One region of the Lysinibacillus sp. KU-BSD001 genome, then DNA from elsewhere that is predicted to be linked to it. Evidence: predicted binding sites of a transcription regulator. Region 1 holds the regulator's gene; each other region holds the start of a gene.
What was found. The regulator LexA, encoded in region 1, represses DNA repair genes until DNA is damaged. The targets are predictions, from matches to a motif close to CGAACATATGTTCG.
Positions count from the first base shown of each region.

Region 2: a site for LexA is predicted at 2,108-2,121, ahead of uvrB (excinuclease ABC subunit UvrB). Genes of this name have one in related genera too.
Region 3: a site for LexA is predicted at 1,320-1,333, ahead of parE (DNA topoisomerase IV subunit B). Genes of this name have one in related genera too.

Region 1 is NZ_JBDQZI010000001.1:389,528-392,817, reverse strand. It holds gene AAGS61_RS02020 (YneB family resolvase-like protein) at 1-652, opposite strand, end outside; gene yneA (cell division suppressor protein YneA) at 649-987, opposite strand; gene lexA (transcriptional repressor LexA) at 1,152-1,772, shown strand; gene AAGS61_RS02005 (gamma-glutamyl-gamma-aminobutyrate hydrolase family protein) at 1,815-2,507, opposite strand; gene AAGS61_RS02000 (prepilin peptidase) at 2,657-3,290, opposite strand, start outside.
Region 2 is NZ_JBDQZI010000018.1:49,698-52,987, forward strand. It holds gene uvrA (excinuclease ABC subunit UvrA) at 1-48, opposite strand, end outside; gene uvrB (excinuclease ABC subunit UvrB) at 55-2,037, opposite strand; gene AAGS61_RS18945 (IDEAL domain-containing protein) at 2,200-2,445, opposite strand; gene AAGS61_RS18950 (competence protein ComK) at 2,613-3,116, shown strand.
Region 3 is NZ_JBDQZI010000005.1:157,439-160,728, reverse strand. It holds gene parE (DNA topoisomerase IV subunit B) at 1-1,300, opposite strand, end outside; gene plsY (glycerol-3-phosphate 1-O-acyltransferase PlsY) at 1,680-2,282, shown strand; gene AAGS61_RS09845 (HesB/YadR/YfhF family protein) at 2,355-2,657, shown strand; gene AAGS61_RS09840 (methyl-accepting chemotaxis protein) at 2,760-3,290, shown strand, end outside.

The DNA of each region.
Region 1 (3,290 bases):
CTTGTTGCTCAGTATATTCGATGTAGCGGCGATTTATCGTCGCTTTACTTACTTGAAATCCTAGTCCTTGTAATGTACTAGCAATTTCTTTAAATGTCATGCCTCTGTCTCGAAGCTTCACGATTTCTTCAATCGGGACTTCAATTCGTTCACGCCCCTCTAAGTTGCCGCGCTCTGTTAAATTTAACTCAGGACGATAGCCATTTTCTACAGCGCGCCTCATGCCTCGTCGGATTTTAGCATTATGCAATTTCCGCTGATATTCTTCTACAATCGCTAATATTTCTAACAGCATCGTATCCATCTCATTTAATGAGAGTGGTCCCGCTTCATTCAAGGAATAAACCGTTACCTCTTGCTTTAACAGTAAATGCAACACGGCCATTCGCGCATTGCCACGCCCTAACCGGGTTTCATCCTGAATGAAAAGCGTTTGAATACGTTTCGCTTTCATGAAATCGAGCATTTCAAGTAAGCCGTCTCGGTCGACATCATAACCGCTTTGTTGATCTTCGAAAACAGCTGCTACCTTAAACTGTAACTGCTGGGCGTAACGTGTTAATTCTTCACGCTGCCTGACTAAAGATGTTTCTTGTGTTTCTTTCACTGTGCTTACACGGCAATAAACGACAGCTTGTTTTTGTTGGGTCATCGTTGTTCACTCGCTACTTTAATGGAATCAGTTTCTTCTTGTGTTGACAGTCTAACAACATATACGGAGTCTTTTTCAACAGGAATTGTAATCGTTTGACCTGCCGTTAGCAGTTGATTAAATAAATAATTCTCCTTTTGTACAAAAGAAACCCAGTCTTGCGTAGACATTTTACCACGATATTCATCGGCTAACGACCATAAAGTATCGCCATGCTGCACTGTAATCTGTTCGTAGTGCTCAATTTTTTCATCTGTTATGTATAAGTATGTCACAAATGCTACTGTAACCCCTAAAAGTAGCGCTACATAGTTATTTTTCTTTAACCAATTCATCCACAAATCCCCCTCGAATGCTTGTTCGGAATGTATGTTCTCATTTTAATACAGCTGTTCGTTTTTTGTCAATATTTTTTCGAACTCACGTTTGCTTTTCTGTTCGTATATGTTATACTGAGTGTAAATAATAAGGAAGAACTCTTACAGAGAGGTGAAAAAACATGACAAAAGTATCTAAACGACAAGAAGCAATTTTAGCATTCATCAAAGAAGAAGTACGTTCTAAAGGCTATCCACCGTCCGTTCGTGAAATAGGGGAAGCTGTCGGGCTTGCTTCTAGTTCAACCGTGCATGGTCATTTAGCTCGTCTTGAAAGCAAGGGGTTAATTCGTCGGGACCCTACGAAGCCACGTGCTATTGAAGTATTAAATCAAGAAGATACACTTACAACTAAAGTAGACGTTATCCATGTTCCTTTAATCGGCAAAGTAACAGCCGGGCTACCGATTACGGCCATTGAAAATACAGAGGAATATTTCCCACTTCCAAACACATATGGCACAAGTGAGGATCAAATTTTCATGCTGGAAATTATGGGCGAGTCGATGATTGAAGCAGGCATTTTAGATGGGGATTACGTCATCGTCAAACAACAATCTACAGCAAACAACGGGGATATTGTCGTCGCGATGACCGAAGATGATGAAGCAACAGTGAAGCGCTTTTATAAGGAAAAAACACATTTCCGCTTACAACCTGAAAACTCTTCAATGGATCCGATTTTAGTAGACCAAGTGAAGATTTTAGGGAAAGTCGTTGGGTTATACCGAAATATTCATTAATAAAAATGTGTAGGCAAAGTCACACTTCGCCTACACCGTTTTTTATTTTTGACACGCATCCACAAACGCTTGAAATAAAGTAAGCGATGCATCATCTTGTTTCATAGCTAGCTCTTCTGGATGCCACTGCACCCCTAAACAAAATGTATAATCTGGATGTTCAATCGCTTCAATCATGCCATCACTCGTAGACGCCGTCACCATTAAGCCGTCCCCTACTTCTTTAATCGCTTGATGATGGAAGGAATTCGTCCACACTTCACTGCCAATTAACTCACATAGCTTTGTTCCCTCTTGTACGACGACACGGTGAATCTTTTCATGACGTGCTGATTTTTGGGCATGTTGTATAGCGCCATTTACTTGTGACGGAATGTCTTGATACAGCGAGCCACCAAACGCCACATTCAACACTTGATGGCCGCGACAAACGGCAAAAACAGGTAAGTCGCGCTTTAATGCGGCCTGTAACACTTGAAAATCACTTTCGTCGCGTTGTTCAATGACCATCCCTTGCATCGGAATCGGATCTTCTCCAAAAAATTTCGGATGAATATCATGTCCCCCAATTAAAAGTAACCCGTCTATTTTGGAAATAAATTCCTCAACCCCCGTTGTAATATGCGGGAAGCAAAGCGGAATGCCCCCTGCCTGTAAAACCGCTTGAATATACGTCTCATTAATTTCAAATTTTCTTTCTGATGAATGCATGGTCACACCAATAATCGGTTTCATCTAAATCCCCCCTAAGTTGATCGAAGCAAAAATCCTACTAGCCAAACACCATCTATTATGAAGTCAGCGGTGTACTTGCTTTATTTTCAATTTTACTTGCCTAATCCACAGAAAAAAAGGCAAATTCCGTAGAATTCACCTTGTTTCATTTAAAATAATTGCCAATACCATTCGATCAGCTGTGCACCATAAAAATAAGTAATCAGCGCACCAATCGCAATCGATGGTCCAAACGGTACAGGCGTTTTCCTTCCTTGGCCGCGCACTTTTAATACAACTCCCCCGATTACCATCCCAATAACAGATGCTAAAAACAAGGTTAACAGCGCATTGACGGTACCGAGCACTAGACCAATTAAAAAGAACAGCTTAATATCGCCGCCCCCCATACCACCTTTTGAGACAACCGCTATGAGTAGCAATATACTAAACCCAACACTAGCCCCAAGCAAGCTATCCCACCACGGCTCAAGCGGAGATAAAATACGTCCTATCACTAAAAATGGGAAGAAAAATAATAAGATTTTATTCGGAATCAGCATGTACGCGATATCCGAAACATTAATAATGACGAGTAATGAAACAAACAGCAACGCCACAAAAAGCTCCGCACTTAAGCCAAACACCATATAGCTCAGCGCAAAAAGGACCGCCGTCACTAGCTCCGTTAATAGGTAGATCAGTGACACTTTGACCCCACACCCGCGGCACTTCCCTCCCTGCATGACATAGGACAGCACAGGAATTAGCTCCAATGCCGTTAACCTTTTGCTACAGTTTGTA
Region 2 (3,290 bases), on a different contig from region 1:
TAAATTATGTGCCCGTGCACCTTGTACAACAATTTCGGTATTTTTCACGTTTTGTCACCTTTCTGCTTTCAGTTCAAAAATCGTATCACGTAGTTCTGCCGCACGCTCGAAATCAAGCGCCTTTGCCGCATCTTTCATTTCGATTTCAAGTGTTGCAATGAGCTTGTCTAACTCTGCTTTCGTCAGCTTCTTCCCTTTCGTCACTTTTGTGACATACGTTTCTTCCGCTTCCGCCGCTTGTGTCGCACGAATAATATCAGGAATTTTCTTAATAATCGTTTGCGGCACAATGCCGTGTTCTTGATTGTATGCTTCTTGCATCGAGCGACGACGCTTCGTTTCATCAATCGCTTTTTTCATAGAATCTGTCATATTATTTGCATACATGAGGACATGCCCATTCGCATTACGTGCGGCACGACCGATTGTTTGAATTAACGAACGCTCCGAACGCAAGAAACCTTCCTTATCTGCATCTAAAATCGCGACTAACGATACTTCCGGAATATCTAGTCCCTCTCGTAGTAAGTTAATACCGATAAGGACATCGTACGTGCCTTTACGCAATTCACGAATAATTTCAATCCGTTCGAGCGTCTTAATTTCCGAGTGCAAATATTCTACTTTTAAGCCCATTTCTTTTAAATAATCCGTTAAATCTTCGGACATTTTTTTCGTTAATGTCGTCACTAACACGCGCTCATTTTGACGAATCCGTTCATGAATTTCATCAATTAAATCATCAATTTGTCCTTCGATTGGGCGAACGTCAATCGTTGGATCAAGTAATCCAGTCGGGCGAATAATTTGCTCTACCATCTCAGGTGTATGCTCTAGCTCATACGGTCCAGGTGTAGCCGATACATAAATCGCTTGCGACACTTTAGACAAAAACTCATCAAACTTCAGTGGACGGTTATCGAGTGCAGACGGCAAACGGAAACCGTGGTCGACTAACACTTGCTTTCGCGCTTGGTCTCCGTTATACATCCCGCGCACTTGTGGTAATGTGACGTGACTTTCATCGATAACGAGTAAGAAATCTTCTGGGAAGTAATCGAGTAATGTATACGGTGTTGCGCCTGCTTCACGCAACGTTAAATGGCGCGAATAGTTTTCAATGCCCGAACAAAAGCCCATTTCACGCATCATTTCTAAATCGTAATTAGTCCGTTGCTCGAGACGCTGTGCTTCTAATAACTTGTCTTCTGCGCGGAATTTTTCAAGCTGCCACTCTAGCTCTACTTCAATATTGTCAATCGCTTTTTTCATTTTTTCCTCGCGTGTGACGAAGTGAGAAGCAGGGAAAATCGCTACATGCTCACGCTCACCCAGCACTTCACCAGTAAGGGCATCAACCTCGCGAATACGGTCTACTTCATCCCCGAAAAATTCAACGCGAATACAATGCTCATCACGAGAGGCAGGGAAAATCTCAACGACATCCCCGCGCACCCGAAATGTTCCACGTGTAAAATTGACATCATTGCGCTCATATTGCACATCGACAAGCCTTCGTAGCAATTGATTACGCTCTATCTCCATCCCTGTCCGAATCGATACGACCATCTCACGGTATTCTTCTGGTGACCCTAAACCATAAATACAAGATACCGATGCGATAATAATGACATCTCGTCGCTCAAATAATGCTGATGTAGCAGAATGTCGCAGTTTATCAATTTCGTCATTCACACTCGAATCTTTCTCGATATACGTATCGGTTTGTGGCACATACGCTTCTGGTTGATAGTAATCGTAATAGCTCACAAAATATTCAACCGCATTATTCGGGAAAAACTCTTTAAACTCGCTATATAATTGACCTGCAAGTGTTTTATTATGCGCCATCACAAGAGTTGGCTTATTCACTTCTTTAATCACATTCGAAATTGTAAATGTTTTTCCTGTTCCGGTTGCACCGAGTAATGTTTGATGGCGCTTGCCGTCTTTTACTCCCTTCACGAGTTCCGCAATCGCTGTAGGTTGATCGCCACTCGGTCGGTAGCTGGACTGTATATCAAATGTTTCCCTCATTGTCTATCGTCCTTTCTCTATATCCGTAAACATATTTTAACATACCCTATTACAATAATCGACAAATAAACGAACGTATATTCTATTAAATATTACTAGAAAAGCAATTCACATTAAATAGGCACAAAAAAATCGCTACGAAATATCCGCAGCGATTTTTATCTATTCTTTTTTAATTTCTTCCTGTAAACATTGTAATTCTTCACAATATTGCTGGAATGCTTGTTCATTTCGTTCATCTAATGATATATCGATGAGTTGCTTTAGCTGGTCAATGCGTTGTAGTCGCTGTAACCTGCCTAAAAATAAATCCAAATAAATGTCGTTCAACAGCTTTTCACTTTCCATTTCCTTTGGGTATTGCCCGACCGCTCGTAAAAAATCTGTATACGAATAATATTTATCCATCGATATCACCCCGATACCCTTTTTGCTATTATACAAAAAATAAGGTCCAATTTGCAATATTTTCTGAATAATTAAATTTAAATTTCAGAATTTTCTAATTTTATATTGCTTTTTATTTACGAATGAGTATTATTGTAAATAACCATGCTAACAAAGGAGGGGTATAATTGACTAGACCACACGACTTCACACCAGATTACACAATCAATCGTGATACGTATCTACTACAATCTATTCGCCACGGCCAAAAAAATCATACACTTGTTTATGAAAAAAGAGGCATTTTTCATGTACCCAAAAAATCTCTTAAACTCGTAGACAACGCTTGCAAAAGTATGGGCAGCAGCTATCGCACAGCTACCGAAAGAGCTAAACAACTCCTTGCAGACAATAAACATAAGCTCCCTATTGTCATTGGTGTAGATAGCGGCTACCAACCGTACATCATGTTTCCTCTCTATTCACCTAGATCTGAGCATAATATTTGGATTGCCTATAACGCGGTCACAAATATTATGAATCATAAAACACATGTCACAGTGACCTTTAAAGATAAGATCGATATCAATTTGCCAGTCTTAATTTCCTCTTTCAACAATCAATATGTCACGGCAGCGATGTTATTTAAAGCTGTTTATAAAGATTGGCACCGTTTTAACCCACCTATGTAACCTGACATATTCGCTTTTCATTGCGAGGGCGTATATTTGAATATCGATACATACTATAGCATTTACATACAGAACAAGATATTCCATTACTGCCACCATGACGTATACATATTATTCCCCCTGTACATACGCCTTTGCATTTTTTAGATGGTTGCCCATGTATTTTAAATCAAA
Region 3 (3,290 bases), on a different contig from region 1:
AATCTCCCTCTACCAGATATAATTCATTTTTGGCCGCATTTTTGGACTGAGCCGGTGTTAATTTACCTGATAACAGCGTACTACTCTTTTTATTTTTCTTGCCGTGTCGCGCATCTTCACGTGCCTTCCGTGCAGCTTCACGTGCTTGTTGAGCGCGAATCGCTTTACGCACTAAAGAAGAGGATAATTCAGCATTTTCCTCCAGTACATATAAAAGCTGCTCCGATACAACCGTATCCACAGCAGAACGGGCTTCACTTGTACCGAGCTTTCCTTTTGTTTGTCCTTCAAACTGCAGTAAATGCTCCGGGATACGAACAGAGATGATGGCAGATAAACCTTCGCGAATATCTGTCCCTTCCAGATTTTTATCCTTTTCTTTGAGTAACCCAATTTTCCGTGCATATTCATTAAACACACGTGTCATGGCCGCTTTTGCACCTGTTTCATGTGTGCCGCCGTCTCGTGTGCGTACATTGTTGACGAATGAAAGAATCGTTTCAGAGTAGCCATCATTAAACTGGAAGGCAAACTCTACTTCAATTTCTTGCTGTGACCCTTCGACATATTGAACCGGATGTAGCACGTCTTTTTCCTCATTTAAATAAGCGACAAATGCTTCAATACCACTTTCATAATGGAAAATATCAGACGTACCCTCACCGCGCTCATCAATCAGCTCTATTTTCAGCCCTTTTAACAGGAAAGCGGATTCACGAAGACGCTCAGCTAATGTATCATAATTAAATTTCGTTACGGAGAAGATTTCTTTATCTGGTAAGAAATGAACAAGTGTGCCTGTTTCTTTCGTTTTTCCAATTGTGTCAAGCGATGTAACAGGCTTTCCTCCCTGCTCAAAACGTTGACGGTGAATAATACCATCGCGATAAATTGTGACTTCCAAAAATGATGAAAGGGCATTGACAACGGATGAACCTACACCATGTAAGCCGCCACTTGTTTTATAGCCACCTTGGCCAAACTTCCCTCCAGCATGTAATACTGTAAAGATGATTTCTGGCGTAGGTTTACCCATTTTATGCATTCCTGTAGGCATACCTCGTCCGAAGTCACGTACACTCATACTATTATCTTCATGAATTTTGACGATGATATGTGAACCAAACCCAGCAAGTGCTTCATCAACCGCATTATCCACTATCTCATACACTAGATGATGAAGACCGCGCCCGTCTGTAGAACCGATATACATCCCTGGTCGTTTACGAACAGCTTCTAATCCTTCTAATACTTGAATGGCATCGTCATTATAGGCGATCCCTTGTTGCTTATTTACCAAATCAATTCCCCTCCAAAACCAAACAAACGTTCTATCGCTACTAATCGTACTTGGAATAGTAGGCGCTGTCAATATTTCCAACAAGCGCAATTAGACATTTATTGTATCATCATCTCTGTCCCAATAAAAGTTCATGCACTATTGAAATTCATGAAATAGGGGCATATTTCCTTCTTTTTTTAAAAAATAATGACAAAAATATACCCTTTTTCCTATGTGAAATGGATTTCTTTCTACTAATGATGCTTCATTCCATGGTAGGATATCTTTATATATGATAAATTCCACTTTCTAATTGAATGAAAAACGTGTAAAATACTTAATACAACCTATTAGTACCAACTAATAATTTTTTTACTATTGAAAGGAGCACAACCGCATGCTAAATGCACTTATTATTCTTTGTGCTTATTTAATTGGTTCCATTCCATCTGGATTATGGGTCGGAAAAGCTTTTTATAAAACGGATATTCGTGAACACGGTAGCGGAAATTTAGGAGCAACCAATACATTCCGCACACTTGGGAAAAAAGCAGGGATTGCTGTCACTATTATTGATGTGTTAAAAGGAACAGCAGCCGTATTATTGCCACTTCTCCCCTATTTTCAGGAGACAAGCATTCACCCACTTATTTTAGGTGTTGTCGCGGTAATTGGTCATATGTTCCCGATTTTTGCAAGCTTCCGTGGTGGAAAAGCAGTGGCAACAAGTGCAGGCTTATTATTAGGTTATACTTGGCCGTTATTTATCGTTTTATTCTGCACTTTCTTGTTGGCATTAAAATTAACAAAAATGGTCAGTCTCACATCGATCATTGCAGCGACTGTAGCACTTATTTATAGCATCGTTTACGGATTTGTCAGTGGTGAATGGGAATTAAGCATTTTAATCGCTTGTTTATTTACGTTTATTGTTTACCGTCACCGTGAAAATATTAAACGAATCAAAAATGGCACAGAACCAAAAGTCAAATGGATTTAAGCTCTCTACTCGAGAGCTTTTTTATTTTCATTCGTTTAATTTACTTGCATAATAAACAACGAGGTGATGAAATTGAAAATTGTCATAACAGAAGATGCATTTATATGGTTTCAAGAAGAAATGGAAGTCGAACAAGGTGACTATATTCGCTTTTATGCACGGTATGGTGGTTCCTCCCCGTTCCATGAAGGATTTTCACTTGGTATGAATCGTGAGTTACCACATGAAATCGGTGTGGAAACGGACGTAAGCGGTGTCCATTTTTATATTGAAAAAGCTGATGAATGGTTCTTTAATGAGCATGATTTATATGTATCATTGAATAAACAGTTAGATGAATTAGCCTATGAATACAAACTTGCTACGAATTTGTAGCAAGTTTTTTTATACTTATTTTTTCGCTTTCAAACAAAACCTATAGACGAAATGGACTATATTTATGTTATATTGGAAAGGATTGTTTAGAAAGGAGTACTTATGCAATTTAATACATTAAACAAAAAGTTAGTCGCTGTATTTTTATCTGTCACTCTCATTGCATTAGGAATGACCGTTACCATTTTATTTTTCACTTCTGCAAATAGTTTAAATGCCATGAGTGAAAGTCAGCAAATAGAAGTGGAACAGACAGTGAAAACACATTTCGAAGCGACAGCAAATAAACTTTTAACTCTTTCCGCGCTATACGCAGAAGATGAAGCGGTGTTAAATGCTTTTGCTTCAGGGGATCGCACACAAATTCAACAAACATTAATCCCTATGTATGAGCGTTTACAAACGGAACATGGCATAACGGTTTTTGAAGTGGGCGATCAAAACGGAATCGTGATGCTGCGCGGGCATAATCCAGAGAAATACGGTGACGATAAAAGTAATTTACCTGCGATTCAGTCTACATTAACGGGTCAATCGACTGCTGGCTTTGAATTTGGTAGTAGCGGATTATCTGTTCGAGCATTTATGCCACTTGTTCACGATGATCAAATCATCGGGACACTCCAAACAGGC